Linked DNA regions of Actinocatenispora thailandica. The protein of the gene in region 1 interacts with the protein of each later gene in a pairwise test. Links are inferred from orthologs where the notes say so. Each region holds a gene or a part of one and is shown on either strand. Other genes may lie near its edges.

Region 1 (15,726 bases):
TGGGTGGACAAGCTGACCGGTTCGCCCCGGCTGCGGACGATGATCGACGACGGCGCGAGCGCGTCGGAGGTGGTAGATGCCTGGTCGAGCGAATTGTCGGCGTTCCGCGCCCGGCGTCGTCGCTACCTGCTGTACTCCGGTCCCGGACGATGAGTTTTACTGAGCGCCGGCCGAGGTGTACCAGCATCGGTGTCGGAGCGCAACCGTCGACTGCGACACTGGTCCCAGCACCGGCTGACCGAGCCGTCGGAGAGATCGAGGTGCCTCGCCAGTGTCCAGGACTGCCAACGATGCCGCGCCCGGCGGCCTGATCGTTCATGTCAGCGGGCTGCTGCCGGCGCTGTCGCCGGCCGAGCAGCGAGTCGCCCGCCTGGTGATCGCCGATCCGGCCGCCGCCGCGCGGCAGACCATCACCGAGCTGGCGTCGGCCGCCGGTACGTCCGAGGCGACGGTGATCCGGTTCTGCCGCTCGGTCGGCATGAGCGGCTACCCGCAGCTGCGGATCCGGCTGGCGGCCGAGGCGGCCCGCCGGGTCGAGCCGCCGGACGCCCGGGTGGTCGGCGGCGACATCCCGCCGGGCGCGGACATGGCGCAGATCATCGCGACCATCTCGTTCAACGACGCGCGGGCGGTCGAGGAGACCGCCGAGCAGCTCGACGTCGCCGCCTGCGAGCAGGCGGTGGCGGTGCTGTCCGCGGCCGGCCGAGTCGACGTGTTCGGCGTCGGCGCGAGCGGCTCGGTGGCCGCCGACTTCCAGCAGAAGCTGCACCGCATCGGCCGGACCGCGTTCTACTGGCCGGACACGCACACCGCGCTGACCAGCGCCGCGCTGCTGGGCAAGGGCGATGTCGCGCTCGGCATCTCGCACACCGGTACCACCACCGACTGCGTCGACGTGCTCGGCCAGGCCCGCCGGCAGGGCGCCACCACGATCGCGCTGACCAACTACCCCCGGTCGCCGATCGCCGAGGTGGCCGACGTGGTGCTGACCACCGCGGCGCGCGAGACCACCTACCGGTCGGGCGCGATGGCGAGCCGGCTGGCCCAGCTGACCGTGGTGGACTGCCTGTTCGTCGGCGTCGCGGCGAAGAACCGCACCCGCACCAAGCGCAATCTGGAGGCCACCGCCGAGGCGGTCGCGTCCCGCCGCGCCACCGCCAACCGCCGTCGCGGCTGACGGACCGGCGGCGAACCGACCGGCCCGCCGCGAGCGCCGTGCCCAACCCGGCCCAGTCCCGCGCGGCGGGGAAAGCCCCCGGGTAGGGTGCGCCGAACCCGGCCCAGCCCCGCGCGGCGGGGCCAGCGACTCCGTGCGGGGGTGCACCGAACGCGTTCAGCCCCGCACGGCGGGGGCCAGCGGCTCCGGGCGGGGTGTGCCGAACGCGCTCAGCCCCGCGGACCGCGGTCGATGCGGATCATCGTCTCCTCCAGCGTCGCCGGCACCGACCGGACCTCGGCTCGGATCCCGGCGCGCGCCAGGACCGCGCGCACGTCCGCCGGATCGGTGTCGGCCAGCCGGACCCGGCGACCGGCGAGGGTCACGGCGAGCCGCGCCGCCTCCAGCGCGGTGAAGGAGGCCGCCCAGTCGCCGCTCAGCACCTCGCACGCGGTGGTACCGGCGACGATCTCGTCCTCGGTTCCGGCGGCGACCAGGCGACCGGCCGACAGCAGCACCAGCCGGTCGCACTCCTGCGCCTCCTGCAGGTGGTGCGTGGTGACCAGCACCCCGGCGCCGGACTCGGCCTGCTCGTGCACCGTGTCCCAGAGCCGGGCCCGGGACAGCGGGTCCACCCCGGACGTCGGTTCGTCCAGTACCAGCAGGTCGAGACGGTGGTGCAGGGCGGCCGCGAACGCGAGCTGGCGCTGCAGCCCGAGGCCGAGGTCGGCGACCAGCCGGTCGGCGACCTCGGCGAGCGGGCCGGTCGGTACGGGTGCCGCGCCGGCCCGGAACGCCGCCGCGGCGAACGCCAGGTTCTCCCGCACCGTCAGCGTCGGCCACAGGCCGAGCCCCTGGGGTACGTAGCCGAGCCGGCCCCGGGTCGCCCGGGACGGCGTGCGGCCGAACACGCTCACCGTCCCGGAACTGGGCACCACGAGGCCGAGCAGCATCTTCAGCAGCGTCGTCTTCCCGGCACCGTTGGCGCCGAGCAAACCGACGATCTCGCCAGCCGACACCGACAGCGACAGCTCACGCACGGCGGCGAGCGGGCCGTAGTTCTTGCTCACCGCCCGGGCCGCGACCAGCACCGGGGCACTCATCCGGTACCGCCGATCCGCCGGGCCGGGCGAGCGTTCGGTACGGGTCGGGGGCGCGGACCGCTCCGGCGGCGCCGGGGCCGGTCTCGCTCCGGTCGGCCGCGCATCGAACCGGGCGGCCAGCGTCGCCGCGATGACCGCGTCCTCCAGGTCGGGGCGGACGCGCCGGTCGCCGGGTCGCGGCGGGCCGGGATGCCAGCCGCGCCGCTGGCGGCCACGTCGCCAGCCGACCGCCCGGTCGGCCGGCGGCCCGGACCCGAACGGCGCGGTGACGGTACCGGGTGCCGCCGCGACGACCTGGTCCGGCGTCCCGGCGGCGATCGGTCGGCCGGCGTCGAGCACCAGGACCGAGCCGGCGCGCTCGGCCTCGTCCAGGTAGCTGGTGGCCATCGCGACGGCGGTACCGTCCGCGGCGGTACGCGAGATCAGCCGCCACAGGTCGATCCGGCTGACCGGGTCGACGCCGGTGCTCGGTTCGTCGAGGACCAGCAGCCGCGGCCGGTGCAGCAGCGCGAGGCAGAACGCGAGCTTCGCCCGCATCCCGCCGGACAGCCGCGCCGCCGTCCGGTGGCGCGCGTCGGCCAGGCCCGCCGCGGCGAGCAACTCGTCGCGGCGCCGCGCCAGCTCGCCACCGTGCAGCCGGTACGCGGCGGCCACGAACGCGATGTTCTCGGCGACGGTCAGCTCGGCCCAGACCCCGGCCGCGCCGGTGGCCAGGAAGCCGCACTCGGCCGGCACCGGTGCGCGCACCTGGCCGGCCGCCGGGCGTACCGCCCCCACCAGCGCGCGCAGCAGCGTCGTCTTGCCCGCGCCGTCGCCGCCCACGACGGCGGTGACCGTTCCGCGCGGTACCGGGAAGGTCACCTCGGACAGCGCCGGCCGCCCGCGGTAGGCGACGGTGAGCCGGTAGGCGCCCCAGTCCGCACCCGCCGCCGCGGGAGCGCCCGAACCCGCCGCCCCGGCACCGCCTGCGCCGTCGGCGGCCGGACCGGCACCGCCCGCCGAGCGGCCGGCCGGGGTCATCGCGCCGCCACCTCGCCGGCCACGTCCTGCTCGCTCGGCGCGCCCGGCATCGCCGGCGCGAGGTCGCGGCGGAACCGGAGCACGGCGGCGCCGAAGACCAGCACGGCCATGCCGGTCAGGACCAGCAGCGGCAGGGCCAGCGAGGCGAGCGAGGCGTCCCGCAGCATCACGCCGTTGGCGATCTTGTTGAACCAGGTCAGCGGCAGCAGGTAGCCGATCCAGCGCACCCCGGCGGCCATCGACTCCAGCGGGAAGATCATCCCGGACAGCAGGATCTGCGGCAGCATCACCATCAGCGCGAGCTGCATCGCCTGCCCCTGGTTGCGCGACACGGTCGAGATCAGCACGCCGACGCCGAGCACCACGAACAGGAACAGCGCCGCGCCGAGGGCGAACACCGCGACGTTGCCGGCGAACGGGACCCCGAACAGCAGGCAGCCGAGCACGGTCACCAGCACCATGTCGAACGCGGCGAGCGCGAAGTACGGCACGATCTTGCCGGCGATCACGTCGGCCGGCCGGAACGGCATCACCGCGAGCTGCTCCAGCGTGCCGGCCTGCCGCTCGCGGACCAGCCCGATCGCGGTGACGATGGTGCCGACGAACGCGAGGATCATCCCGACCAGCGACGGCACCATCACCCAGGACGTCTCGAGCCGCGGGTTGAACAGCACCCGCGGGGTCAGCAGCCCCGCGGTGCGGCCGGCCGCGGCCACCGCGGCCTGCGCGGCGAACAGGTTCGAGCCGTCCACGTACGCGACGTTGCCGGCGGAGCCGGCCACCACCACGACATCCGCCCGGCGGTCGCGCAACCGGGCCCGTGCCCGGCTCGCATCGCCGCCGGGATCGACCGTGGCGACGTGGTACGGCGCGGGCAGCCGGCCGGCGACCTGCGCGGCGTTCGGCCCGTACACGTCGGTGTCGAGGCGGTCGACGTGGAAGCTCGCCGCGTACCCGAAGATCACCAGCAGCAACACCGGCAGCCCGATGATCATCGCCATCGTCCGCTTGTCCCGGCGGAGTTCCAGGAACTCCTTGAGCACCATCGCCCGCATCCGCGCAGTCCTTGTCCGGCCGGCGGCGACTGCGGTCGGCCTTGCTCGGCGCACCCGGGGCGACGCGCACCCCGGTCGGATCCCCTGTACAGCACGGTAATCGCGACCGGCGGGCAATTCAACAGCCGATGAGTTTTCGCTAGGCTCGGGGCATGACCGACCGCCCGACCGGCCGCCGGCGCCCGGTCGGGCGCCGGCCGGGGGAGCAGCGCACCCGGGAGCAGATCCTGGACGCGGCGCGCGAACAGTTCGCCGCGCACGGGTACACGGCCGCCACGATGCGCCGCGTCGCCGCCGCGGCCGACGTCGACCCGGCACTGCTGCACCACTACTTCGGCACCAAGTACGACCTGTTCGCGGCCGCGATGCAGCTGCCGGGCGAGGTACGGCAGGCGATCGGGTTGCTCGCCGCCGGCGACCGGGCCGACCTCGGCGCCCGGCTGGTCCGGCTCTACCTCGGGCTCTGGCAACACCCGGCGAGCAACCGTCAGTTACGGGCGTTGGTCGCCTCGGTGCTCTCCCACGACCAGGCGGCGCGCACCCTGCGCGAGGCGCTCAGTGCCGAGGTCCTCGGCCCGCTGGTGGCCGGCGCCGGCGGGGACCGGGCGGCGCTGCGGGCCACGCTGGCCGCCTCGCACCTGGTCGGCCTCGCCCTCGCCCGGCACGTACTGGCGATCGAACCGCTGGCCTCCGCCGACCTGGAGGACCTGGTGCGCTGGGTGGGTCCGGTCGTCCAGCACTACCTGACCGGCCCGCTCGACCCGCCCGGTGCCCCGCTGGGGTGACCGTCCCCGGCCGGCGGTCTGGTGGCGCCGGGCGGGGCATCCGCCCGGCGGCTGCGGACGCGACCGTGCCGCGTGCCGCGTGCCGAAGCATCCCGGGTCGGCGTCGATTCGGTCTTGCGGGCTGCGCGAAATCACCACAGAACCTACGATCAACGGGCACTTCCCATCGGTACGGGCACCGCCGAGGAGGCACCGATGAGTACTCGTCACTGGTGGTCGAACGGCCGCGCAGCCGCCGCCGGTGCCGCCGCGGTGGCGGCCCTGCTGCTGGCCGGGTGCGGCTCGTCGCACGACGACGCGTCCGGTTCCGGCAAGGGCTCCGCCGGCCACGCGTCGCACGCCGGCAGCCCCACCCCGAGCGGCGGCCTGCACGTCTCGGCCGGCTCCGGATCGTCCGGCAAGTCCGGATCGTCGGGGAAGACCGGCTCGGGCGGCCCGTCGTCCGGCGGTCAGGGTTCCGGGGCCGGCTCGACCGCGGCTTCCGGTGGCGGTGCGGTACCGGCGTCGAAGCGGTGCCGGCCCGGACAGGTGAAGGCGACCGTACGGCCGCTCGGTGCCGCCGCCGGCACCCACCATGCCTCGATCATCCTGACCAACACCGGTGCGAGCTGTCAGTCGTCCGGCTACGTCGGCCTGCAGCTGGTGTCCGCGACCGGTGGCAAGATCAGCACCTCGGTCACCCACGACACCGCCAAGCGGCCGAGCACCGTGACGCTCAAGGCGCACGCCAGCATGTACGCCGCGGCCAGCTGGGGCGCGGTGGCCGGCAGCGGCGAGTCGCAGACCGGCAACTGCGAGCCGCCCCCGCACGGGCTGCGGGTCGCGCTGCCCGGCGTTTCCGGGTCGGTGCGAGCCGGCTGGTCGTACGGCCCGGTCTGCGGCCACGGCGCGATCACCGTCGCCGCCCTGGCGGCCGGCTCCGGCCCCACCGCGGGCGGCTGACCCGCCCTCGCGCCGGCTCGTGTCAGCCGACCGCCGGGAGGGCCCGCAGGGTCGGCTGGTGCCGCACCCCGGCCCAGGAACGTCTCCCGGACCCGGCCCAGGCCCGGACCCGGCCCACGCTCGGCTCGGCCCGGACCCGGCCCAGGCCCGGCTCGGCCTGGACCCGGCCCAGGCCCGGCTCGGCCCGGTCCGGGTCCTCCGGCGCCGGAGTCGCGGTCACGGGCTGTCGGTGAGGTCCTCTTCCCAGTACTCGTTCGGCGAGCGCACCGCGGCGTCGACACCGGTGCCGTGCACCTGCTCCTCGCGCCGGCGCAGGTCGACCCGGCGGATCTTGCCCGAGATGGTCTTCGGCAGCTCGGCGAACTCCAGCCGCCGTACCCGCTTGTACGGCGCCAGGTGCTCCCGGGCGTAGCGCAGGATGTCGCGCGCGGTCGCCGCGTCGGGCGCCGCCCCGGCGGCGAGCACCACGTACGCCTTGGGGACGGCGAGGCGGACCGGGTCGGGGCCCGGCACCACCGCCGCCTCGGCCACCGCCGGGTGCTCCAGCAGCACGCTCTCCAGCTCGAACGGCGAGATCTTGTAGTCCGACGCCTTGAACACGTCGTCGGCCCGCCCCACGTAGGTCAGGTAGCCGTCGGCGTCCCGGCTCGCCACGTCGCCGGTGTGGTAGCGCGCCCCGCGCATCGCCTCCGCCCCGCGCTCCGGGTCGTCCCGGTACCCGGTCATCAGCGCCACCGGCCGATGGTCCAGGTCGATGCAGATCTCGCCCTCCACCCCGGGGTCGGTCACCACCGCGTCGGTCGCCGGGTCGACCAGCATGATCCGGTAGCCGGGCAGCGGCCGGCCCATCGAGCCCAGCTTGAGCGGCGCGCCCGGCGGGTTGCCGATCTGGCAGGTGGTCTCGGTCTGGCCGTACCCGTCCCGGATGGTGAGCCCCCACCCGCGCCGGACCTGCTCGATGACCTCCGGGTTGAGCGGCTCGCCGGCGCTCGCCACCTCGCGCAGGCTCAGCCGGGCGGCGGACAGGTCGGCCTGGATGAGCATCCGCCACACGGTGGGCGGGGCGCAGAAGGTGGTCACCGCCGCGTCGCGCAGCACGCCCATCAGCGCTGCCGGGTCGAACCGCTGGTAGTTGTAGACCAGCACGGTCGCGCCGGCGTTCCACGGCGCGAACAGGTTGCTCCAGGCGTGTTTCGCCCAGCCCGGCGAGGAGATGTTCAGGTGCACGTCGCCGGGCTGCAGCCCCAGCCAGTACATCGTCGACAGGTGCCCGACCGGGTAGCTCTGGTGGGTGTGCTCGACCAGTTTCGGCTGTGCGGTGGTACCGGAGGTGAAGTAGAGCAGCAGCGGGTCGGTCGCGGCGGTCTCCGGCTCCGGCGGGCTGCCGGGAAACCCGTACGCGTCGGCATAACGCAGCCAGCCCTCGACCGGTTCGCCGACCGCGATCCGGGTGTAGGAGCCAGGCACGTCGGCGAACTTCGCCGCGTCGGCGGCGCGGGCCACCACGTGCCGTGCCTCGCCGCGGTGTATCCGGTCGCGCAGGTCGGCGGGGCCGAGCAGGGTGGTCGCCGGGATGACGACCGCGCCGAGGCGCATCAGGGCCAGCAGCGTCTCCCACAGCTCGATCTGGTTGCCGAGCATCACGATGACCCGCTCGTTGCGGGCGACCCCTTCGGTGGCCAGCCAGGCGGCCAGTTGGGTGGACCGTTCGCTCAGGTCGGCAAAGGTGAGTTCGGTGTCGCTGCCGTCCTCCTCGACGACTCGCAGGGCGATCTGGTCGGGCCGTTCCGCCGCCAGTACCGCGTCGAACCAGTCGCGGGCCCAGTTGAAGCCGGTCAGCGCCGGCCAGTGGAAGTCGCGGTAGGCCTGCTCGTAGTCCTCGCGGTGGGCCAGCAGGAAGTCTCGGGCCGCGCGGAATAACGCCGTGCCGTCACCGGTTGGAGTGGTCGTCGTCTCACTGTGTGCCATGCGCGCCCCTCTCGGACGTCTAACCAGTGTTGCGGGTGGGCTCGATGCTCGGGGAGTCGGCGAGCCTGGCAACAGTCTGGTGCGCCGGAAGGCGTGGCGGGGCCGTCGGAGAGGTTTTCAGCTTTCTCCCAGTCTCTACCAGGCTTGGCCGCAGGCGAGGACGGTTACATGAAGGGACCGGGAGACTACCGGATCGGCCGCGGGGGCAGCCGGTTGCGGTGATGGGCCATACACCCTAGCTCGGAATCAGCCCGGTCGGTAGGACGTTGTACGCAGTGGCAGGGCGCACAGCGGGCAGCTCAGCACAACGGGAGGACGGCGAACGTGGCGAACGACACGGGTATCCGCACAGACGAAGTCGCCGAGGAGCGCGACCTCGTCGGTGTCTACCTGCACGAGATTTCCAAGACGCCGTTGCTGGACGCGGCCGGTGAGGTCGATCTGGCCAAGTCGGTCGAGGCGGGCCTCTATGCCGACAAGCTGCTCGAAGCAGGACAGACGGTGCGCGGCGCGTCCAAGCCGGAGCTGACCCGGCTGGTCGTCGAGGGGCAGCGGGCCAAGGAGCAGTTCGTCAAGGCGAACCTGCGGCTCGTCGTCTCCATCGCCCGGCGGTACGTGCGCAGCGGCATGCCGATGCTCGACCTGATCCAGGAGGGCAACACCGGTCTGGTCCGCGCGGTCGAGAAGTTCGACTACGAGCGCGGGTTCAAGTTCTCCACCTACGCGACGTGGTGGATCCGGCAGGCGATCAGCCGGGCCATCGCGCAGCAGGAGCGCACCGTGCGGCTGCCGGTGCACCTGGTCGAGGACGTCAACCGGATGCGCAACATGACCCGTCAGCTCACCCGTGAACTGGGCCAGGAGCCCGAGGCCGAGCAGCTGGCGAAGGCGCTCGGGGTCAGCGTCGAGCGGATCAACGAACTCAAGCGCTGGTCGCAGGACACCGTGTCGCTGGACACCCCGGTGGGCGACGACGGCGACACCAACCTCGGTGACCTGGTGGCCGACACCGACTCGCCCAGCCCGGAGGACCTGGTGCTGGCCGGGATGGAGCGCGACCGGGTGGACGGCCTGCTCGGCCACCTGGACGACCGCTCCGCCGGGATCGTCCGCGCCCGGTACGGGCTGGACGACGGCCGGGAGCACTCGCTCACCGAGGTGGCGCAGCGGTTCTCGCTGTCCCGGGAGCGGATCCGGCAGCTGGAGATCCAGGCGCTGCACCGGCTGCGCGAGCTGGCCGGTTCCGGTGGCCTGGACGCAGCCTGACCAGCCAACACGACCGTCACGACGGCCGACCCCGCAGCGGGTCGGCCGTCGTTTCGTGTCCGGCCGCCGTCTCGTCGCGGCCGGCCTCGTCCTCGGCGGCCTCGCAGAGCAACCGGATCGCCGCCGCGACGGTGCGCAGGCCGTCGGTGTCGAGTCGTTCCAGCAGCCGTCGGGTGGCGAACTCGCCGGCCTCGTTGAGCCGGTCCAGCAGCCGGCGGCCGGCGGCGGTCAGTTCCACCCGCCGCACCCGCCGGTCGTGCGGATCCTCCCGCCGGCTGACCAGCTGCTGGGCGGCGAGCCGGTCGACGATGCCGGTGACGGTGGCGAGCCGGACGCCGAGCACCTCGGTGAGCGCCTGGCCGGAGCTGGCGCCGCGGGCCAGCGCGATCAGCACCTTGAGCTGCTGCATGGTGAGGTTGAGGTCGAGCATCGGGCTGGGTCGCAACCGGGTCGCGGCCTGCTGCAGCCGCCGCCCGTCCGCCAGGATCCTGCCGATCAGCTCGTCGCCGGTGGCCACGTCCGTCTCCCCATCCGTCTGGTATCCGTCCGGCCACTTTCCGTGTCGGACCGGGGGTCGGTGCCGACCGGATACTTCGGGTCAGCCAAACTGTTTCTCTGAACCGTACTAGTGATCGAGGCCGCGCGCCGGACTGGCGGGTCCGTGTGGCGGCGCGATCACCGCGGTCAGATCGCAGATGGGCACCTCGCCCGCGGCCCCGGACAACGAGGGGAAAGCCAGTATGTGGCTGCTGTCCCGGCTCAGTCTCGCCAACCGTAGCCTCGTCGCCCTGATCACCGTCGTGATCATCGGCTTCGGGGCGTACTCCATTCCATCACTGCGGCAGCAACTGCTGCCGTCGCTGCAGTTCCCGATCGCGGCGGTGATGATCACCGATCAGGGTGCCTCGCCGCAGGTGGTCGAGGAGCAGGTCACCACCCCGATCGAGGACGCCATCCAGGCGGTACCGAACCTGGAGAGCGTCACGTCGACCTCGCAGTCCGGCTCCGCCACCGTACTGGCCCAGTTCGAGTACGGCACCAACCTGGACGATGCGACCAACAAGATCGAGCAGGCGGTCAACCGGATCGACTCGCGGCTGCCCGACGGTGCGCAGACCAACGTGTTCGCCGGCAGCACCGACTCGCTGCCGGTGGTCACGCTCGCCGCGTCCGGGTCGCTGTCCCAGCAGCAGCTCGGCCAGCGGCTGACCGACACGATCGCGCCGAAGCTGCGCAAGATCGACGGGGTCAAGGACGCCGCCGTGACCGGGGTGCGCGACCAGCAGGTCACGATCACGCCGGACACCGCGAAGCTGGCCAAGGCCGGCCTCGCACCGACCGCGGTGATCACCGCGTTGCAGGGGGCGGGTGCGCAGGCCTCGGCCGGCACCCTCACCGAGGGCGACAAGAGCCTGTCGGTGCAGGTCGGCGGCAAGTTCGACTCGGTCCAGCAGATCAAGGACCTCTACCTGTCACCGGCGGCCGCGTCGGCCGGCGCCGGGCAGCAGGGCGGCAGCGGACCGGGTGCGGGCCAGCCCGGCCAGCAGGGCTCCGGCCAGCAGGGCGGGCAGCACGCCGCGAAGCCGGTACGGCTGGGTGACGTGGCGAGCGTCAAGGTCACCGAGTCGGCGGCGACGTCGCTGACCCGTACCAACGGCAAGCCGAGCCTCGGCGTGTCGATCACCATGAAGCCGAACGGCAACGCGGTCGCGATCTCCAACAAGGTGCGCGACGAGCTGTCCGACCTCACGTCCGACCTGGGCCGCGGCGGCGAGTTGACCATCGTCTCCGACCAGGCTCCCTACGTGCAGAAGTCGATCAAGGACCTGTTCACCGAGGGCATGCTGGGCCTGCTCTTCGCCGTCGTGGTGATCCTGATCTTCCTGCTGTCGGTCCGGGCGACGCTGGTCACCGTGGTCAGCATCCCGGTGTCGGTGATGATCGCGCTGCTGGTGATGTGGCTGAAGGGCGACACCCTCAACCTGCTGACGCTGGGCGGGTTGACCATCGCGATCGGCCGGGTGGTGGACGACTCGATCGTGGTGCTGGAGAACGTCAAGCGACATCTCGGGTACGGCGAACCCAAGCGCGATGCGGTGCTGTCCGGGGTGCGCGAGGTGGCCGGCGCGATCACCTCGTCGACGCTGACCACGGTCGCGGTGTTCCTGCCGATCGGGCTGGTCGGCGGCATGGTCGGCGAGCTGTTCGCACCGTTCGCGATCACCGTGGTGGTGGCGCTGCTGGCCTCGCTGCTGGTCGCGCTGACCATCACCCCGGTGCTGGCGTACTGGTTCCTCAAGGCGCCGAAGCGGGTCTCGCCGGCCGAGGCCGACCTGGCCCGCCAGAAGGCGGTGGAGAAGGAGCGGCGCAGCCCGCTGCAACGGGCGTACGTGCCGGTCATCCGGTTCGCCACCCGGCACCGGTTCGTCACCGTACTGATCGCCGTCGTGGTGTTCGTCGGCACGCTCGCGCTCGCTCCGGGGCTCAAGACCAACCTGCTCGACTCGTCCGGCCAGGACACCCTGAGCCTGTCCGAGAAGATGCCGGTCGGCACCAGCCTGGCGGCGACCAGCGACGCGGCCAAGAAGATCGAGGGCGTGCTGCGCCGGCACGCGGACATCAAGTCGTACCAGGCGACCGTCGGATCCAGCGGCTTCGGCGCCGGCAGTGCCAACCAGGCGAGCTTCCAGGTCACCGTGACCGAGGGCACCGACACCGACAAGCTGTCGGACTCGCTGCGGCACGACATCGACCAGCTGTCCGGTGTCGGTGACGTGACGTTCGGGGACGTCACGGGCTTCGGTGCGAGCAGGGTGCAGGTGGTGGTGACCGCGCCGGACGACCAGACGCTGCGCACGGCGGCGAAGCAGGTCCAGGACGCTTTCCGGCACACCGGCCGGCTCAGTGACGTGGAGAGCGACCTGGCGCCCACCAACCCGCAGGTGCAGGTGACCGTCGACCACCGGGAGGCGGCCCGGTACGGGTTGACCGACACCGCGATCACCCAGCTGGTGCAGCAGGCGTTCCAGGGCGCGCCGGCGGCGAAGATCGAACTGAACGGGGCGGACCGCAACGTGGTGGTCCGGACCGGTGCGGCACCGGCCACGCTGGACAAGCTCAAGGCGCTGCCGGTACCGACGGCGACCGGTACCGTGCCGCTGTCCCGCGTGGCGACGGTCAAGCAGGTCAACGGTCCGGTGACGATCTCGCACACCGACCGGAACCGCAGCGCGACCATCTCCGCGACGGCGACCAGCAGCAACACCGGCCAGGTCACCTCCGACCTGACGAAGAAGCTGGATGCGCTCAAGCTGCCGACCGGCGCCGACTGGAGCATGGGTGGCGTCGGATCGGACCAGTCGGACGCGTTCAAGTCGCTGGGGATCGCACTGCTCGCCGCGATCGCGATCGTGTTCATCATCATGGTCGCGACGTTCCGCTCGCTGGTGCAGCCGCTGATCCTGCTGGTGTCGGTGCCGTTCGCGGCCACCGGTGCGATCGTGGCGCTGCTGGCCAGCAACACCGCGCTGGGCGTGGCGTCGCTGATCGGCCTGTTGATGCTGGTCGGCATCGTGGTCACGAACGCGATCGTGTTGATGGACCTGATCAACCAGTACCGGCGGCAGGGGATGTCGGTGGCCGACGCGGTGGTCGAGGGCGGCCGGCGCCGGTTGCGGCCCATCCTGATGACCGCCGCCGCGACCATCTGTGCGCTGATCCCGATGTCGCTCGGGCTCACCGGGGGTGGCGGGTTCATCTCGAAGCCGCTGGCGATCGTGGTGATCGGTGGGCTGGTGTCCTCGACGCTGCTGACGCTGCTGCTGGTGCCGGCGCTGTACACGATGGTGGAGGGCCGGCGGGAGAGGCGTCGGCTGCGCCGGGAGGCGGCCGAGGCGCCGCTGGACGAGGAGCGCGAACCGGCCGGCGCCGGGGCGCACTGACGCCAGGTCGAAGCGCGGCGGGGTCCGGCCACCGATGGCCGGCCCCCGCCGCGCGGCAATTGGGGGATAACGGTCGAACTGTACGTTCGGCCGCAGAGCGGGCGCCGGGCCGCGCGCGGTCGCGGTAGCCTGACAGGCCGTGGCGGCGGCACTACCCGGCACCCACCCGGGTGCGGGCAGCTCGTGTCGCGAGGACACCGGGTCCGCGCCCGCGGCGGAGGTGTGACGGATGACTGGCCCGATGTCCGAACTGCGGTTGATGGCGTGGAACCTGTGCCGTGGCGGCACCGGCACCCCGGCCGGTGACGTGCTCGACCAGATGACCGACCTGATCGGCCACCTCGCGCCGGACGTGCTGTGCTGCGTCGAGACCGAGGGCGCCACCGACCGGATCGTGGCCGGGCTGCACGCCGCCGGGCACCCGGACTACCGCGGCCACCGGCTGGCCGTCGACGGTACCGACGACAATCTCGCCATCGTCACCCGGCTGCCGGTGCTCGACCGGCTGCCGGCACCGGCCGGCCGCACCGTGGACAGCTACAACTTCGGTGGCCTGCGGCTGCAGCTGCCGGACGGGGGCGACGTCGCCGTCTTCGACACCTGGTTGCGCTTCGACGTGGCGATCGCCGACGCGCTGGAGGCCACCGTCGCCGAGATCGTCGACGGCGCCGAACGCACCCGCAACGACGAGCAGCTCGCCCTGCTGGAGCTGCCGCAGCTGGCGAACATCGAGGAGATCCTCACCGAACACCTGCCGGCCGCACTGGCCGACAGCCCGGCCGGGCAGGACACCCCGGTGCTGCTCGCCGGCGGCTTCAACACCGAGTCGCACCTGGACCTGGCCGCCGGCGACCCGGACTACCGGCGCCAGGTACGACCGCAGTGGCAGGTCACGGCGCGGCTGGCGAAGGCCGGCTTCGCCGACGCGTACCGGCTGGCGCACCCCGACCCGGCCGCCGATCCCGGCGGTACCTTCGACCGGCCGGCGGGCGACCAGCGGCTGCCGCACCGGATCGACTACGTGTTCGTCGACGAGCGCCGGGTCCGGGTGCGCGCCGCCGAGACCGTGCGGCGGCGGCTGCCGTGCCACGGCCCCGGCGGGTTCTACTCCGACCACGCCGCGCTCGTGGTCGACGCGAGCATCTCCGCGTCGGGCCCGGCCCGTAGCCTGACCGGGTGATCAGCAGCCTGTTCGCGGCCTTCGGCGCCGCGGTGTCGTTCGGCGTCGCCTCCGCCCTCCAGGCGTACGCGGCGCGCACCGAACCCGCCGGCTCCGGCCTGGCCGGCCTGCTCCGCGTCGTGCTGCGGTGGCCGTACCTGCTCGGGCTGGTCTTCGACCTCGCCGGGTTCGTGGCCGAGATCGTCGCGCTGCGCGGGCTGCCGCTGTTCGCGGTGCAGGCCGCGATCGCCGGTTCGCTCGCGGTGACCGCGGTGCTGGCCGTACCGCTGCTGTCGGTGCGGCTGTCCGGCAACGAGTGGATCGCGGTCGCCGGGGTCTGCGTCGGACTCGCCTCGATCGGCTTCTCCGCCGGCGCCGAGGGAGCGCCGACGGTCGGCGCCGCGTTTCGCTGGGGGCTGGTCGCCGCGACCGGCGTGCTCGTCCTCGCTGCGCTGGGCGCGAACCGGCTGCCCAACCCGGCCCGGTGCAGCGCGTTGGGGCTGGCCGGCGGGCTCGGCTTCGGCATCGTCGCGATCGCGGCCCGGATCCTGCCCGACCTCTCACCGGCGCACCTGGTCCGTGACCCCGCGGCGTACCTGGCGATCGTCGCCGGGGTGACCGCGTTCGCGTCGTTCACCACGGCGTTGCAGACCGGTGCGGTGGCGGCGGCGACCGCGGCGCTGGTACTCGGCGAGTCGGTCGTTCCGGCCGCGGTCGGGGTGCTGCTGCTCGGCGACACGACCCGGCCCGGGTACTGGCCGGTCGCGGCCGGCGGGTTCGCCCTCGCGGTGGTCTCGGCGGTGCTGCTGGCCCGCTTCGGCGAACCGGCCTGAGCCGACCCCGACCATCCCCGACGAGGCGGCTCAGTATCCGGATCCGGGGTCGGTGACGGCGCGGACGGCGGCGGCGACCGCGTCGGGGCGGTCGAGCATGGCAAGGTGCGCCGCGTCCGGCAGCGTCACGTGGTCGGCGGACAGCTCGGCGGCGAGCGCCGCAGTGGCCGCGGACCAGGCGGCCGCCCGCTCCGCGGTACGCCGGTAGGTCGCGGCGAGCACCCGTGCCGGTACCGCCGGGAACGGCGCGGCACGCATCGCCCGCAGCGCCACCGCCTGCCCCCGGTACCCGGTGAGCTCGGCGACGATCGCCGCCAGCGTGTCGCCCGACGAGTACACCGCCTCCAACGCCTGCGGTACCGGGTCCGGGCGGCGCGGCCAGCCCGGCCGGTCCGGCCCGGCGAGCCGCCGTGCGGTGCTCAGCCGGTAGCCCAGGCGCATTGCTGCGGGGCCGACCAGGCGGCCGACCGGGACGGCGGCCAGCAGGCCGGACAGCGG
Region 2 (14,893 bases), 3.6 Mb from region 1 along the record:
GGCCCGAACCCGCGGTCCTGGCACACCCGGGTACCGGCCGGTCAGCGGCTCACCGCCGGGCGCCGGGCACCGAGCGTCTCGACGCGGTGGAAGACCAGGCAGCAGCCGACCAGTACGGCCGCGAACGCGGGCAGCCAGAGCAGCCGGAGGGCGAACCAGTCGGCACCGACCGGGCTCAGCAGCCCCGGTACCGGGCCGAACGGCAGCCCGGCGAAGCTGACCGCGAGCAGCGCGCTCTGGTGCCAGCAGAAGATCGTCATCGCGGCCAGGTTGAGCACCGCGATCGGCGCCCACACCGCCGGTCGCCGCAGCAGCCGGGCCAGCCGCCGGCGCAGCACCAGGAACAGGCCGAGCTGCGCGGCGGCCAGCGCCAGCGTGAACAGCGACGGTGGGTCCAGGTTCGACCAACCGTCGCCGGGTACGCCCACCGCGCTCGCCGGGTACCCCGCGGCGATCAGGGCGGCACCGGCGAGCACGCCGGCCGGCAGCAGCACCGCACCGGCCCGGTCGGTGAGCTTCCGCTCGGCCAGCGCGATGCCCAGCGTGTACGGCACCGCCCAGCCCACCGGCACCACGGTGATCGTGAGCCAGCCCGGCAGCCCGCCCGGCCGCATGGTGTCGATCAGGCCGACCAGGCCCACCAGCGGCAGCAGCCACCACAGTCCACATTGGATGGTCAGGCGGCGCAGTACCGGCGTGAGCGCGGTGAGCAGCAGGTAGACCAGCAGGAACCAGAGCGGGTGCGACACCAGCGACCAGACCACCTGGCGGGTCGGCCCGGGTACCCCGGCGGCCGGCAGCACCGCCGCCACCGGGACGAACACGGCAGCGAGCGCCAGCACCGGCAGTACCAACCGGCGCAACCGGCCGGCCAGCCACGGCAGCGCCGCCCGGCCGCGACTGCCCCGGGCCGCCGCGTAGCCACCGGCGAAGAAGAACGGCCCGAGCAGCTGCAGCAGCCAGCTGACCGGCGCGGCCGCCGGCCACCCGGACAGCGGGCTGTGGTTGGTCAGCACGCCGGGCCGGGCCGGGTCGGCGACCAGTGCGGACACCAGCCAGTGCCCGAGGACCACGCCGAGCATCGCGAGCGCCCGCAACGCATCGACCGTCCGGTCCCGGTGCGCCGGCGTCGCCGCCTCGAGCCGACCCGCCCAACCGCGCCACTTCGCCCTCGTACCAGCAGTTTCCGAGCCCGGTACCGGGCCGGCCCCGGTCGCCGCCCTGGGCAGCTCGGTGGTACTCATGCCGCACCCCCCGTCCGGCCGGCCGCCGCCGCGAGCTGCACGCGACCCGGCGAGCCGATGCCGCTGGCGATGCGCGCCAACGCATCCAGCGATTCGGTGCCCGGGGCGAGGTAGTGGTCGTGGTCGCTGACGTCGGCGGTCGGGAAGACCCGGGCGCCGAACGCCGGGTCCGCCGGCTTGCGGCCGTGCCCGAAGCCGAACAGCCGCAGCCCGGGCACGTACCGGATCCAGTCGTGCCGGGACTGCCCGGCCCAGACCCGGGCGGTGGAATGCAACGCCTTGGCGGTACCGACGCCCATCCCCGGGCTGCCGAACACCGCGATGTCGGTGACCTGCCCCGGCAGGTACCGCGCGGCGAGGCCGATGACGGTCGACCCGTAGCTGTGCCCGAGCAGCGCGATCGTCGCGCTGGGGCGCAGCGCGGTCAGCCCGGCGACGAACCGGCGCAGCGCCACCGCACCGGTCGCGGCCAACCGTTCCCGCGCCGCGTCGATGCCGACCCCGTGCGGCGTCTGGTACCCGAGCCAGGCGACCACCGCGATCCGGCCGCCCGCGGCCCGGTACAGGTTCGCCGCCTGCACCGCCGGCGACCGGTACGCCTTGCCGCCGAGACCCCGGTGGAAGTTGGCCAGCCGGTCGTCGACGCCCGGTACCAGCACGGCGATCCGATCCGCGGTGGACAGGTCACCGAACACCTGCGCGACCCGGCCGTCCCCGCGCGGATCGAACAGCAGGTAGCGTCCCCGCCAGCCCGCGTAGGGCGCGCCGGTCGCGGCCATCGCCGCCCGGTTCGCCCGGTACCGCAGCGCGACCGGCGCCCCGTCCAGCTCGCCGACCACCTCCGGATACCGGGTCGCGAGGGAGCCGGGCGCGCCCGCCAGCGCCGCATGCACCGCTGCCGGCGTCGCGGTCACCGGGTCGGGCAGCCGCCGCGGATCCGCCCGCCACGCCGCGGTACCGGACGGTGCCGCCGCCGCGGCCGGCGTCGCCGGCCCGTCCAGTACCGCGTTCGCCGCCGGTGCCGCGAGCAGCACCGCGCTGAGCAACGCCAGCGCCAGCCGTCCCCGTCGAGGTCGCATCGCCCGTCCCTTCGCCCCGGGTGGCGGGCGATCGCCAGCCTGGCGTCGCACCCACCCGTCGTCACTGCGGCGAAAGTTAGGGCCGGGGCCGGCCCCGGGACGTCACCCCGTGGAGCCGGATCCCGCGTCATACTCCGGACCGACCCCGGCCGGCGCCGGCACGGCGACCGGCAGGTCGGCGGCGACGGTGAACCCGCCGTCCGGGTCCGGCCCGAGGTGCAGCTCACCACCGAGCAGCGCGACCCGTTCGCGCATCCCGACCAGGCCGTGCCCGGAGCCGCCGGCGCGACGAACGGCGGGGCCACGGTCGGTGCCCGGCCCGTTGTGCACCCGCAACCCGACCCGGTCCGGCGTCACCTCGACCGTGACGTCGACCGGGCCACCGGCGGCGTGCCGGGTCGCGTTCGACAGCGCCTCCTGCACCAGCCGGTACGCGCAGACCTGCACCGCGCCCGGCACGTCCTGCTCGGTGCCGGTGACGTGGTAGGTCAGCCGCACCCCGGCGCGCCGGCTGCCGGCCACCAGTTCGTCCACATCGGACAGTCCGGGCTGCGGCGCCCGCAGGGCGCTCTCGTCGCTGCGCAGCACGCCGAGCAGCCGGCGCAGCTCGACCAGCGCGCTGCGCGCCTGGGCGCCTGGGCGCCGATGGAGTCGAGTTCCTCGGCGGCGCCGGGCGAGATGTCGTCCCGCCGGTACGGCGCGGTCTGCGCCTGCACCACGATCAGCGACATGTGGTGCGCCACCACGTCGTGCAGTTCCCGGGCGATCCGGGTGCGTTCCTCCAGCGCGGCCCGGCGCGCCTTCTCCAGCTCGGTGCGCCCGGTCTCGGCGACCAGCGCCCGCTGGGCCCGCAGCCGGGATCCGATCAGGTCGACCAGGACCGTACCGACGGTCAGCGCGGCCAGGCCGCCGGGCGCGTTGCCGGCGTCGACGTGGACCAGCAGTACGCCGGCCATCAGCGCCCACATCCACCACAGCACCGCCCGCCGGTACCGCAGCCCGGCCAGTACGAACGCGACCGCGAGGATCGGGATCTGGGCCGGTTCCCACGGCCAGGAGCCCCAGTGCGGGGCGGACCGGACCGCCGGTGCGAGCAGCGCCGCGAGCAGCCCGATCCGCCACCCCATCAGCGGGTAGCGCAGCGCGAGTACCAGCGGGAGCAGCTGCACCACGGCGAGCACCAGCACGATCGTGCTGTGCTCGCCCGGATGGCCGTTCAGGGTGGTGATCATCGTCACCGGGTAGAGCACGGCGGTGGCCACCAGCACGGCGATCCGGGCCGCCCACCTGAGCCAGCGCCGGCGGCCGCCGGGCCAGCGGATCGGGGTGTCCGCCCCGTACAACAGCTGCCGCAGGCCACGCCACCCGGCGCCCGTCACCTGTCGCCACGTTCCCGCAACCCGTTCGTCCCGCACCACGCCGACGGTAGGCGGGCCGGGGCGACCCCGTCGTGCCGCCCAGGTACGACACGCCTCGTCACACCTGGGTGCCAGTGGGGCCAGGCCACCCGACCGCATGCTTTTCCAGGGTGGAAACTCGTCACTTGACAAGGTGGAAACCAACCCGGAGACTTTCCACCATGGAAACAGAGCACCTGTCGCTCCCCAGCCCGGCCGACGCCGCCACCGCACTGCGTGAGGTCGAGCAGGCACGCCGCGCGCTCGACGGCACCGTCCCGCCCTGGTGGTACTTCATCGCCATCGCGGCACTGATCTCGGTGATGCCGACGGTCCAGTTGTTGCCGTCCGGCGCGCTCGGCGCCGTGCTCGGAGTCGTCGGCCTCGCCGGCTGGGTGGTCCTGCTCCTGCTGGTGCTTCGCGGGTACATGCGCGAGGTCGGTTTCACCGTCCGGTTGCAGCGGCTCAAGGTGTGGCACCTGGTGCTCCCCGGGCTCGGCTCCGGGCTGGTGATGGCGGTGGCGATCGGCCTCGCGACCAGCTACGACCGGTGGTGGATCGGCTTCTTCGGCTCCGGCGTGCTCGCCCTCGCCATCCTGCTGTGGGCGGTGCCGATGCGCCGGGCGGCGCGCCGCCGGCAGAGCGGCTGCGTCGGCGCGGCATGACGACCGAACCCCGGTTCGATCCGACCATCCACGCACCGAACCGGCTGCGCATCTGCGCGCTGCTGGACGCGGTGCAGTCGGCCGAGTTCGCCACCGTGCAGGAGAAGCTGGACGTTTCCGCGTCGGTGCTGAGCAAGCACGTCGCGGTCCTGGTCGACGCCGGGTACGTGCAGCAGCGGCGGGCCACCCGCAACACCCGGCAGCGGGTCTGGCTGGCGCTCACCGACGCCGGCCGCACCGCGTACCAGGCACACGTGGCGGCGCTGCGCGCCATCGTCGCGGGCGACGCCGCGCCGTCCGGAGAGGCCGCCGCGCGGCCGTGACCGGTCACGCAAGACATCCGGTGGCCGCGGGCCACCGGGAGCAGAAGGGGGAGCAGACAGTGGCAGACGCGCGCCTCACGATCGACGCGGTCTCCAAGCGCTACGGCGACGTGGTTGCCTTGCAGGACATGACCTTCGACGTACGGGCCGGCGAGCTGTTCGGCTTCGTCGGCAGCAACGGTGCCGGCAAGACCACCACGATGCGCATCGTGCTCGGGGTGCTCGCGGCCGACTCCGGCGAGGTCCGGTGGGACTCCGAGCCGATCACCGCGGAGACCCGGCGCCGCATCGGGTACATGCCGGAGGAACGCGGGCTGTACCCGAAGATGAAGGTCGGCGAGCAGCTGACCTACCTCGCCGAACTGCACGGCATGCGGCGGCCGGTGGCACAGGCAGCGGCGCGGCAGTGGGCCGAGGAGCTCGGCGTCGCCGGCCGGTTCGGCGACGAGGTGCAGAAGCTGAGCTTGGGCAACCAGCAGCGGGTGCAGCTGGCCGCCGCGCTGGTGCACGATCCGCGCATCCTGGTGCTGGACGAACCGTTCTCCGGGCTCGACCCGGTCGCGGTCGACGTGATGAGCGACGTGTTGCGGCGCAAGGCGGAGCAGGGCATCCCGGTGGTGTTCTCCAGCCACCAGTTGGATCTGGTCGAACGGCTCTGCGACCGGGTCGGCATAGTCCGAAGTGGACAGATGGTGGCCTGCGGGCCGGTCGACGAGCTGCGTGACACCGGCACCGCCCACCTGTCGGTGCTCGCCCCGGACGCGCCGGCCGGGTGGGCCGACGGGCTGCCCGGCGTGACGGTCGTCGACCACCGCAACGGCCGGACCACGCTGTCGCTCGCGACCGGCGCGGACGACCAGGCGGTACTCGCGGCGGCGCTGGCCACCGGCCCGGTGCACGAGTTCGCCCGGCAGCGACCGGCGCTGACCGAACTGTTCCGCAACGTCGTCTCCGCACCGACCACCGAGGAGGCCGCATCGTGAGCGACCCACAGTACGACGGGCCGGGCGCCTTGAGCGCCATCGGTGGGGTGCGGCTGATCGCGCGGCGCGAGCTGGCCACCCGGTTGCGAGCCAAGTCGTTCCTGGTCAGCACGGTCATCATCGTCGTGTTCATCTGCGGCTACCTGGTCCTGATGAACTTCATCGGGAACAGCACGTCCAGCGCGACGGTCGGGCTCACCGGCCAGACCTCGACACTCGCGACGCCGCTCGGCAACGCCGCCAAGGCGACCGGCCAGAAGGTGGACGTCCGTACCGTCGACGAGCGGGCCGGGCGCAGGCAGGTCGCCGACGGCAAACTGGACGCGCTGCTGGTCGGCACCGCCGACGCGCCGACGGTGGTGGTGAAGAAGAACCTGCCGTCCGGGCTGGGCAACACCTTCACCGTGCTGGCGCAGCACGAGGCGCTGACGCAGCAGATCGTCGCGCTGAAGGGTGATCCGAGCGCGGTGCGGCACGCGATGGCCACCGCGAAGCTGCCGGTGCAGCGGCTCGAACCGGTCGGCGGCTACCAGGTCGAGCGGATCGTGCTCGGCATCATCGCGGTCATCCTCATCTACATGTCGCTGATGATCAACGGCCAGGCGGTCGCGCAGGGCGTGATCGAGGAGAAGTCCAGCCGGGTCGTCGAGTTGCTGCTGGCCACGGTCCGGCCCTGGCAGTTGATGGCCGGCAAGGTGCTCGGCATCGCGGTGGTCGGGCTGATCCAGATGGTGATCTTCGCCGTGGTCGGCGCCGGCCTCGGCCTGGCCACCGGGGTACTGAGCATCCCCGCGTCGCTGCTCACCGGGGCCGCGGTGTGGGCGATCGTCTGGTACGTGATCGGCTTCGCGATGTATGCGGTGATGCTCGCCGCGGCCGGCGCGCTGGTGTCCCGGCAGGAGGACGCCAACGCCGTCGTCACCCCGGTGATCATGATGATCGTGGTACCGGCGGTGATCGGCTGGTCACTGATCCCGGCGAACCCGGACGGGATGGCCGGCCGGGTGCTGTCGCTGATCCCGCTGTTCTCGCCGATGATCATGCCGATGCGGATCTCGCTCGGGGTGGCCGCACCGTGGGAGATCGTGCTGTCGGTGGTGCTGTCGCTGGTGCTGGTGGTGGGGCTGGTCGCGCTCGCCGGCCGGGTCTACCGCAACGCGGTGCTGCGCACCGGTGCCCGGGTCCGGCTGGTGGACGCCCTCCGGGCCGCCTGAGCCACCCGCGCACGGGGTGGGACACCCGCACACCGTGCTGCGGACCCGCAGGTCGGAGTTCTAGGGTCGGTACATGCGCTATCGGTCTCTGGGCAACTCCGGCCTGCGGGTTTCCGTCGTCGGGCTGGGCTGCAACAACTTCGGACGCAAGCTCGATCTCGCCGGTACCCGGGCGGTGGTGGACGCGGCGCTGGACGCCGGCATCACGCTGCTCGACACGGCCGACATGTACGGCGGGGGCGGCGCCTCCGAGCGGCTGCTCGGCGAGGTGCTGCAACACCGCCGCGACCGGGTGGTGCTCGCCACCAAGTTCGGCCACCAGGGCGCCGACATGGGCTACGGCCCGGCCGCCGGCGCGAAGGGCGGCCGGGCCTACATCCGGCGCGCCGTCGAGGCGTCACTGCGCCGGCTGCGCACCGACCACATCGACCTCTACCAGCTGCACACGCCGGACCCGGAGACGCCGATCGAGGAGACGCTCGCCGCACTCACCGAGCTGGTCAACGAGGGCAAGGTCCGCTATGTCGGGCATTCGAACCTCACCGGCTGGCAGCTGGCGGAGGCGGCGCACGTCGCCGCCGCAGGCGGGTACGCACCGTTCGTCTCGGCGCAGAACCAGTGGTCGCTGCTGGACCGCGACATCGAGCGCGAGCTGGTACCGGCGGCCGAACACTACGGCGTCGGCGTCCTGCCGTACTTCCCGCTCGCGAACGGGCTGCTCACCGGCAAGGTGCGGCGCGGCCGGGAGCTGCCGGCCGGCAGCCGCATCGCGGAGCGTTCGCATCTGGTCACCGAGGAGCGACTGGACACCGTGGAAGCGCTCGTCTCCTGGGGCGACAAGCACGACCGCAGCCTGCTGGAGATCGCCATCGGCGGCCTCGCCGCGCTGCCGACGTGCGGGTCGGTGATCGCCGGCGCGACCACCCCGGAGCAGGTACGGGCGAACGCCGCCGCCGGCGACTGGCAGCCCGCCGCAGACGAGCTCGACGAACTGCTCGCGCTGCTCTGACCACCGGCCGGCGGGCCGCTGCGACCCGCCGGCCGCTCGGCTCGCCGGCCCGCTCCGACCCGGCCGCCCGGCTCGCCGGCCGGCTCCGACCCGCCGGCCGCCCGGCTCGCCGCCCGGCCACCCGGCATCTCGGCGACCGCCGGCATCTCGACCTGCCTACGACGGCCGCGGCGACCGCCGACACCGCCCGGCGCGGTGCCGGTACGCCCGGTGAACGTGGCCACGGCCGAGCACCGACGAACGCGACAGCTCCGGCCCGGTAGGCGATGATGGACCCTCACGAGCAGAGGAGGAACGGTGCGCTTCGAGGTGACCCGCGTCTTGGACTCGATCGAGCGACGGCTGTGCACCGACCCGGGTGCCGCTCGCGCCATCGTGGATCTGGCACCGATCGTGCGCCAGGTCGAACTCGACGGCGGCCGGCCGGCGCACCTGCTGCGGCTCGGGCTGGTCATCGACGCGCTCGGAACGCATCTCGGCGAACCCGGCGCCAAGGTCTACGTGGTGGTCGACCGGGCGCTGATCACCGACCTGGAACTGACCTCGAACGAGAAGATGGTGCTGCGTCGCTGGGCCGACGACGGCCTGGTGGAGGCGTTGCCGGAGGTGGACGACCGGCTGCTGGAGCTGTCCGCCTACACCGGGCTGCCGGTGGTCAGCCGGGACGACTTCGCCCGGTTCGCCGGCCGGCACCCGTGGGCGGCCGGCGCACCGTTCCTGATCCCGGTACCGGGGGTCGGCGGCGCGGCGCTGATGACCCGCCCCGGCGCGGCGCCGACGATGCCGCGCCCGACGCTGGATCCGGCCACCCAGGCCGTGCTCGGCCGGTACTGGCGGTGTCCGGAACCGGGTTGCGTGCTGTACGGCACCCCCGGCCCGGCGCAGCCGCCACCGCGGGTCCGGTCCGGCCGGGCGGTCTGCCCGCGGCACGGCGTGCCGATGCACGACGGCGGCCCGCGCCAGCAGGCGACCTCGGTGACGATCTGGATCCGCGGCGAGGACCGCGGCCGGTTCCCGGTGGCGTCCGGCGCCCCGGTGGTGGTCGGCCGCTCCCCGGAGGGGCCAGGCGGGATCCGGCTCGGCGAGCTGCTCGACGACGAGGCGGTGCACTGGGTCAGTCGCAGCCACGTCCGGCTGGAGCTGCTGGACGGCGCCCTGGTCGTCACCGACACCAGCACGAACGGGACGACCGTGCACACCCGGTCCGGCCCGGACGCGGTACCGGAGACGATCACGCTGCACCGCGGCCAGCAGCGCCGGCTCGGCGACTGGGACGTGGTCGAGCTGCACGAGGGCGTCCAGCTGTGCCGGGCCGACCGGCGACCGGACGCGAGTGGCGCGGACGACGCACCGGTGATGGCGGAGGCGCCGACGATGGCGATCCGGCTGCCCGGTTCGGCCGCCGACCGGCGCGGCTGACCGATCGTTCCGGCAGCACCGCTCGGCGCCGTCGTTCTGGCATCGCGGTCCAGCACTGCCGTTCCAGCACTGCGGTTCCAGCACTGCCGGCTGACGCTGCCGGTCGGGCGCTGCCGTTCCCGGCGCTGTCGATCAGCACTGCCGGTTCAGCACTGCCGGTCGGGCGCTGCCGTTCCCGGCGCCGACGTTCCGGGCGGGGGCGGCAGTGAGGGGGCCGCGCCATCGCGGGACGCGTTCCGAGAAGGGCCCGGGGCGACCGCCGTTCCCCCGTGACGGCGGCGACAGCCGACGGTGCCGGCCGAGACTGCGGCCGGCCGCCGGATGCGCGAGCTGGCCCAGGATGCCTCGAGGCTGCGCTCGCGCGAGCCGGAGTCCGGTCGAGCCGGCTTCGAGGACCCTAGCGGCGGCTGAGCGGAGCGGTCTGGTCGAGGGCGACACCGGCGGTGCGGACCGACACGGTGCGTTGCACGACCCGCTGACCGCGGGGGCCGAGCTCCCAGCCGGTGAGCAGCAGCCAGCTGGCCCGCTCGGCCGGCTTGCCCTGAGCGGCGTCCACAGTGGACGGAAGCGGGGGTTCGGTGATCAAGAGGCGGAGGGGTTGCTCGCGGAACTGGGGCGACGCGTCACCGGAAAGCTGGACGGTCTGGCCCGGTTGGGGAACGATTCCGATCATCACGGAACCATGGTGCCCTCTGCCGCGGGCGATGCAAAGGCCGTCATCGATGTTCACCGGCAACGCTCAGGATCCGGCGACGCAGGGCAGGTACACCTCGACGCAGGGTGAGCCCGATCAGCAGCGCACCGGCGACCAGCGCCGCGCCGTAGGCGACCGTCGCGGGCCACTTCCCGTACCCGTAGGCGACGCCGCCGAGCGAGCCACCGACGCTGCTGCCGAGGTAGTAGCAGAGCAGGTATACGGCCGCTCCCTGGGCATCGACGGCTCGGCCGCGCGCGCCGGCCCAGCCGCTCGCGACCGAATGGCCGGCGAAGAAGCCGGCCGTCACCAGCACCAGGCCGATGATCACCAGGGCGAGCCGGCCGGACAGCGTGACGGCCAGACCGACCAACGTGACCACCGCGGTGATCCAGAACACCCTCGGCCGGCCGAACCGGTCCGCGAGCCGGCCGGCCGTCGCCGACGAGGAGGACCCGGCGAGGTAGACCACGAAGATCAGGCCGACCAGGGTGGCGGACAGCCGAAACGGCGCAGCGAGCAGCCGGAAGCCGAGGAAGTTGTAGACGGTGACGAAGCAGCCCATCAACAGGAAACCGACCGCATAGAGCCGGATCAGCCCACCGTCGGTGAACGCGCGACCGACGGCGGCGGCGAGCCGGCGCGGCGCCAACGGTTCCGGCACGAACCGGCGCGAGGCCGGGATCGACAGGCGGAACAGCACGGTACAGACGAGTCCGAGCACGCCGATCGCGCCCAGTGCCAGGCGCCAGCCGCCGAGATCGGCGAGCAGCGAGGCGAGCAACCGGCCGGCCATCCCGCCGATCCCGTTGCCCGCCACGTACAGCCCGGTCGCGAAGCCGAGCGCACCGTGGTCGACCTCCTCGGCGAGGTAGGTCATCGCGACCGCCTGCAGACCACCGAGCGCGATGCCCTGCACCGCCCGCAACGCCAGCAGAATCTCGAACGACGGCGCGAAGGCGGCGGCGAGGCCCAGCACCCCGGCGGCGAGCAGCGCGACGGTCATCATCGGGATCCGGCCGGTCACGTTGGACAGCGCGGACAGCGGGATGATCGAGACCGCCAGCCCACCGGTGGCCACCGAGACGGCGAGGCTCGCGGTGGCCGGTGTCAGCCGGTACGACTGGGCGAGTTGCGGCAGCACCGCCTGCGCGCAGTACAGCAGGGTGAACGTGGCCAGGCCGGCGGCGAACAACGCCAGCGTGATGCGGCGGAAGCCGGGGCTGCCGCGCCGGTGCGCGACCGCGGGGAGGGTGGCCGAAACACTCACGCTCCGACGCTACGGTGAGTGCATCGATTCGTCCAATACGGTAGTCGGACCAGATCGATTCATGGATGGATGATGCAGATGGCCGAGGAGGAGACGATCGCCGCCGCGGTGCGGCACCTCGCACCGCGCCTCGCCGTGCTGCGCGCCGTCGCGGCCGACGAGCACGTGACGCACGTCGCGCAGGCGCTGGGCGTACCGCAGCCGACCGTGAGCCGCTGGCTCGCCGAGCTGGCCGAGACGCTGGAGGTGCCGGTGCTCGCGCGCACCGGCCGCCGGGTGCGACTGACCCGGTCGGGCCGGGAACTCGCCGAGGCGGCCGGCGCCGCGCTCACCGCGCTGGAGACCGGCATCCGCCGCGCCGTCGAGGAACACGACCCGGACAGCGGCCGGGTGGTCTTCGCGTTCCTGCACACGATGGGCGGCGTGCAGGTGCCCGAGCTGCTGCGCGAGTTCCGCCGGCACCATCCGCGGGTGCGGTTCGCGTTGCAGCAGGCCGGGCACGCCGAGATGGTGCGCCGGGTGCTCGACGGCGAGGTCGATCTCGCCCTCACCGGCCCGCTGCCCGAACCCGGTGAGCGGCTCGCCACCGCGCTGCTGCTGCGGCAACGACTGGTCGTGGCGGTACCGGTGGGCCATCGGCTCGCCGACCGGCGCCGGGTGCGGCTCGCCGAGCTGCGCGGCGAGGAGTTCGTCGGCCTCAAACCCGGGTACGGGCTGCGCCGGATCACCGACGAGCTGTGCGCGGCGGCCGGTTTCACGCCCCGGCTCAGCTGTGTCGGCGAGGAGGTGGACACGATCCGCGGGCTGGTCGCGGCCGGGCTGGGCCTCGCGGTACTGCCGCCGTCGGTGCCTCGGCCGCCGCGCGGCCTGGTGGAGGTGCCGGTCACGCCGCAGGCGACGCGCTCGATCGGCCTGGTCTGGCCGGCCGACCGGCCGCTGTCCCCGGCCGCCGCCCGGTTCCGCGACTTCGCCCTCGCCCGGCGCCTGTAGCGACCGCGGCGCGCCGGGGGCGTCCCGACGCGCCGCGCGAACCGTGCCGTACCTGCCGGCTCAGCCGATGTGCACGTTGTAGGTGCTGAGCGGTTCGGTCACCGGCTGGAAGAACGTCTCGCCGCCCGACGAGCAGTCGCCGCTGCCGCCGGAGGTGAGCCCCAGCGCGGTACTGCCGTCGAACAGCGGGCCGCCGCTGTCGCCGCCCTCGGCGCACACGTTCGTGTCGATCAGCCCGCTGACCGTACCCTCCTGGTAGTTCACCGTCGCGTCGAGTCCGGTCACGGACCCGCCGTGCACCCCGGTGGTGGACCCGGAGCGCCGCACCGACTCACCGACCTGGGCATTGGCCGCGCCGGTGATCTGCTGGCTGCCGCCGTACAGGTCGACCGTGCTCGGGTGCGACACCCCGCCGACGTACTTGACGATCGAGAAGTCGTTGCCCGGGAACTGGCTGTCCTGGGTGGTGCCGATCTCCTGGCTGGAGCCGGAGTCGGAGTACCAGGTGTCGGCCACGTTGCCGCAGTGGCCGGCGGTCAGGAAGTACGCGGTGCTGCCGTCGGTGACGTTGAAGCCCAGCGAGCAGCGGTAGCCGCCGCCGTAGATGGCGTCCCCGCCGGCGATCCTGGTACTGAACGTGCCGGACACCACCCGCACGTGCGCGGCGGCGCCGTACCGGCCGGCGACCTGGCGGACCCTGGCCAGGTCGGCGCGGCCGACCGTGCTGTCGGCGGTGACGTTGACCCGGTCGTTGCGCGGATCGATCGCCCACGCGGTACCGGGGATCGTCGCCTTCCGGCCGAGTTCGGTGGTGATGGAGTGCAGGTGCGCCGCGGAGTACCGGACCACCTTCGGGGTCAGCCCGGCGGAGCGCACCGTCGCCGCGCTGGCCTCGTCGGTCACCGTGACGATCTGGGTGCCGTGGTCGAGATAGCTGCCCGCGGTGTGCGTGCCGAGCCGGTCGACCAGTGCGGCGACCGCGGCCCGGTCCGGCGTCTTGGGTGCGGCCTGCGCCGCGGTGGTGGCGACGGCGCCCGTGGCGAGCAGGGCGGCCGCCGCGACCGCGGCGACTCGGAACGAGGTCCTCGTGGGCCTCATGGATGCCTCCCAGGGATCCGTGGGTGCGGCGCCGTCTCGCCGCACCCGCTGCGCCCCGCACCAATTGATGCGATTCGATGAAGGGCGTGGAAAGTATCCCTTTTGCCGGATAGTTCGGCAAGATATAGATACGCCGGTATGGTGAATGTCTATCGCCTCCGGCGATACTCGGGACGTGGACGAACAATCGCGCTATGAGCTCGGCACCGACGGACCGCGGGTGATGGTGGTCGGCGTCGACGGATCCCCCACCTCGCTGCGGGCCGCGGCGTACGCGACCGGGCTGGCCCGCCGGCAGGGCTCCCGACTGATCTTCGTCTACGTCGTGGGCTACCCCACCGTGCCGGGCTTCGCCGCCGGCTACGTCGGCCCGCTGACGGAGGCGTACGGGCAGGTCGCCGACGAGTTGCAGCACGACGTGGTGGACCTGGTGAACGCCCGCGGCGTGGCGGCGAGCCTCCAGGTGCGGCGGGGCGACCCGTACACCGAGCTGGTCCGCGTGGCCGACGACGAGCAGGCCGACGCGGTCGTGGTCGGCGCCTCGATGCAGGCCGGCCACAAGCTCATCGGTTCGCTCGCCGGCCGGCTGGTGCGGGCCAGCCGGTGGCCGGTCACCGTCGTGCCGTGACCCACACCTCCCCCGCGCCCCCGCCCCGGCTGCCCGAACTCGCCTGGTAACGCCGCATTCGGCCGGGCGGGCGCGCCGGGCTCGCCGCGGCCCGACCGGTACCGTCGGCGAAGCGGTCGACAGGTGGGGAGTGGCGATGCGATTCGGTGCGATGGCCAGGCGACTCGTTGCATCCGGTGCGGTGCTGGTGACAGCGTGCGGACTGGCCGCCTGCAGCTCGGATCGGGACGACGCGAGCAGGGCACTGTCCGCGTTCCTGACCGACTGGCACGCCGGCGCCCTGCAGAAGGCGTCGTACGCCAAGGGCAGCGGCGCCCAGGTGGCCTCGGCGTACCGCAAGGTGGCCGGCGACCTCGCCGACGTGCACCCGACGCTGTCCGCCGGTTCGGTCCAGGTCGACGGTGCCAAGGCCAGCGCACCGGTCCGGGTGTCCTGGCCGCTCGGCGGGCACGACTGGCGTTACACCACCACCGTGCACCTGGCCAAGACCGACGGCGACTGGCGGATCGCCTGGGACGGCGCGACCGTGCACCCGAAGCTGACCGGCGACGGGCATCTGGTGCTGACCAGCGAACAGGGCCCCCGAGCGTCCATCATGGACGGTTCCGGGCAGCCGATGGTGACCAACCGGCCGGTGGTGTACGTCGGCGTGCAGCCCAACCGGGTCGACGACGCCGCCGCGCTCGCGAAGCAGCTCGGCGACGCGCTCGACCTCGACCTGTCCGACCTGCCGAAGCGGGTCAAGGACGCGGCGCCGACCGCGTTCCTGGACGTCGTGACGTTGCGCAAGGCCGACTACGAGAAGGTCAAGTCGAAGATCCACGACCTGCCCGGCACCGTCTTCCGGGACGGCAGCCTGCCGCTCGCGCCGAGCCGCACC

Evidence for each region.
Region 2: the proteins of Athai_RS17810 (region 1) and Athai_RS01925 interact in binary tests that used the Bacillus subtilis proteins (3 or more experiments, as listed by UniProt). The link is inferred for Actinocatenispora thailandica from one-to-one orthologs.

The regions. Positions count from the first base shown.
Region 1 is NZ_AP023355.1:3,990,496-4,006,221, reverse strand. What follows is about bases 9,613-13,436. They hold Athai_RS17810 (efflux RND transporter permease subunit), read left to right. Parts: upstream 9,613-9,990; coding sequence 9,991-13,236; downstream 13,237-13,436. Other genes in these bases: Athai_RS17815 (MarR family winged helix-turn-helix transcriptional regulator), read right to left, coding at 9,613-9,812. Also shown: Athai_RS17860 (exo-beta-N-acetylmuramidase NamZ family protein), read left to right, coding at 1-153; Athai_RS17855 (MurR/RpiR family transcriptional regulator), read left to right, coding at 272-1,177; Athai_RS17850 (ATP-binding cassette domain-containing protein), read right to left, coding at 1,387-3,279; Athai_RS17845 (ABC transporter permease), read right to left, coding at 3,276-4,334; Athai_RS17840 (TetR/AcrR family transcriptional regulator), read left to right, coding at 4,487-5,119; Athai_RS17835 (DUF4232 domain-containing protein), read left to right, coding at 5,315-6,061; Athai_RS17830 (hypothetical protein), read right to left, coding at 6,084-6,281; Athai_RS17825 (AMP-binding protein), read right to left, coding at 6,278-8,029; Athai_RS17820 (sigma-70 family RNA polymerase sigma factor), read left to right, coding at 8,354-9,295; more of Athai_RS17815, read right to left, coding at 9,312-9,612; Athai_RS17805 (endonuclease/exonuclease/phosphatase family protein), read left to right, coding at 13,466-14,416; Athai_RS17800 (hypothetical protein), read left to right, coding at 14,413-15,228; Athai_RS17795 (alpha/beta fold hydrolase), read right to left, coding at 15,259-15,726. UniProt on the Bacillus subtilis protein: Required for self-resistance to surfactin, an antimicrobial lipopeptide surfactant produced by B.subtilis. Also required for swarming motility.
Region 2 is NZ_AP023355.1:410,665-425,557, reverse strand. The notes cover bases 4,806-7,796. They hold Athai_RS01925 (ABC transporter permease), read left to right. Parts: upstream 4,806-5,687; coding sequence 5,688-6,905; downstream 6,906-7,796. Other genes in these bases: Athai_RS01920 (aldo/keto reductase), read left to right, coding at 6,979-7,796; Athai_RS01930 (ABC transporter ATP-binding protein), read left to right, coding at 4,837-5,691. Also shown: Athai_RS01960 (acyltransferase family protein), read right to left, coding at 42-1,244; Athai_RS01955 (alpha/beta hydrolase), read right to left, coding at 1,241-2,323; Athai_RS01950 (sensor histidine kinase), read right to left, coding at 2,426-2,857; Athai_RS01945 (sensor histidine kinase), read right to left, coding at 2,812-3,702; Athai_RS01940 (hypothetical protein), read left to right, coding at 3,903-4,385; Athai_RS01935 (transcriptional regulator), read left to right, coding at 4,382-4,708; more of Athai_RS01920, read left to right, coding at 7,797-7,914; Athai_RS01915 (FHA domain-containing protein), read left to right, coding at 8,212-9,333; Athai_RS01910 (hypothetical protein), read right to left, coding at 9,731-10,006; Athai_RS01905 (MFS transporter), read right to left, coding at 10,050-11,297; Athai_RS01900 (LysR family transcriptional regulator), read left to right, coding at 11,370-12,287; Athai_RS01895 (S1 family peptidase), read right to left, coding at 12,348-13,385; Athai_RS01890 (universal stress protein), read left to right, coding at 13,531-14,013; Athai_RS01885 (penicillin-binding transpeptidase domain-containing protein), read left to right, coding at 14,195-14,893.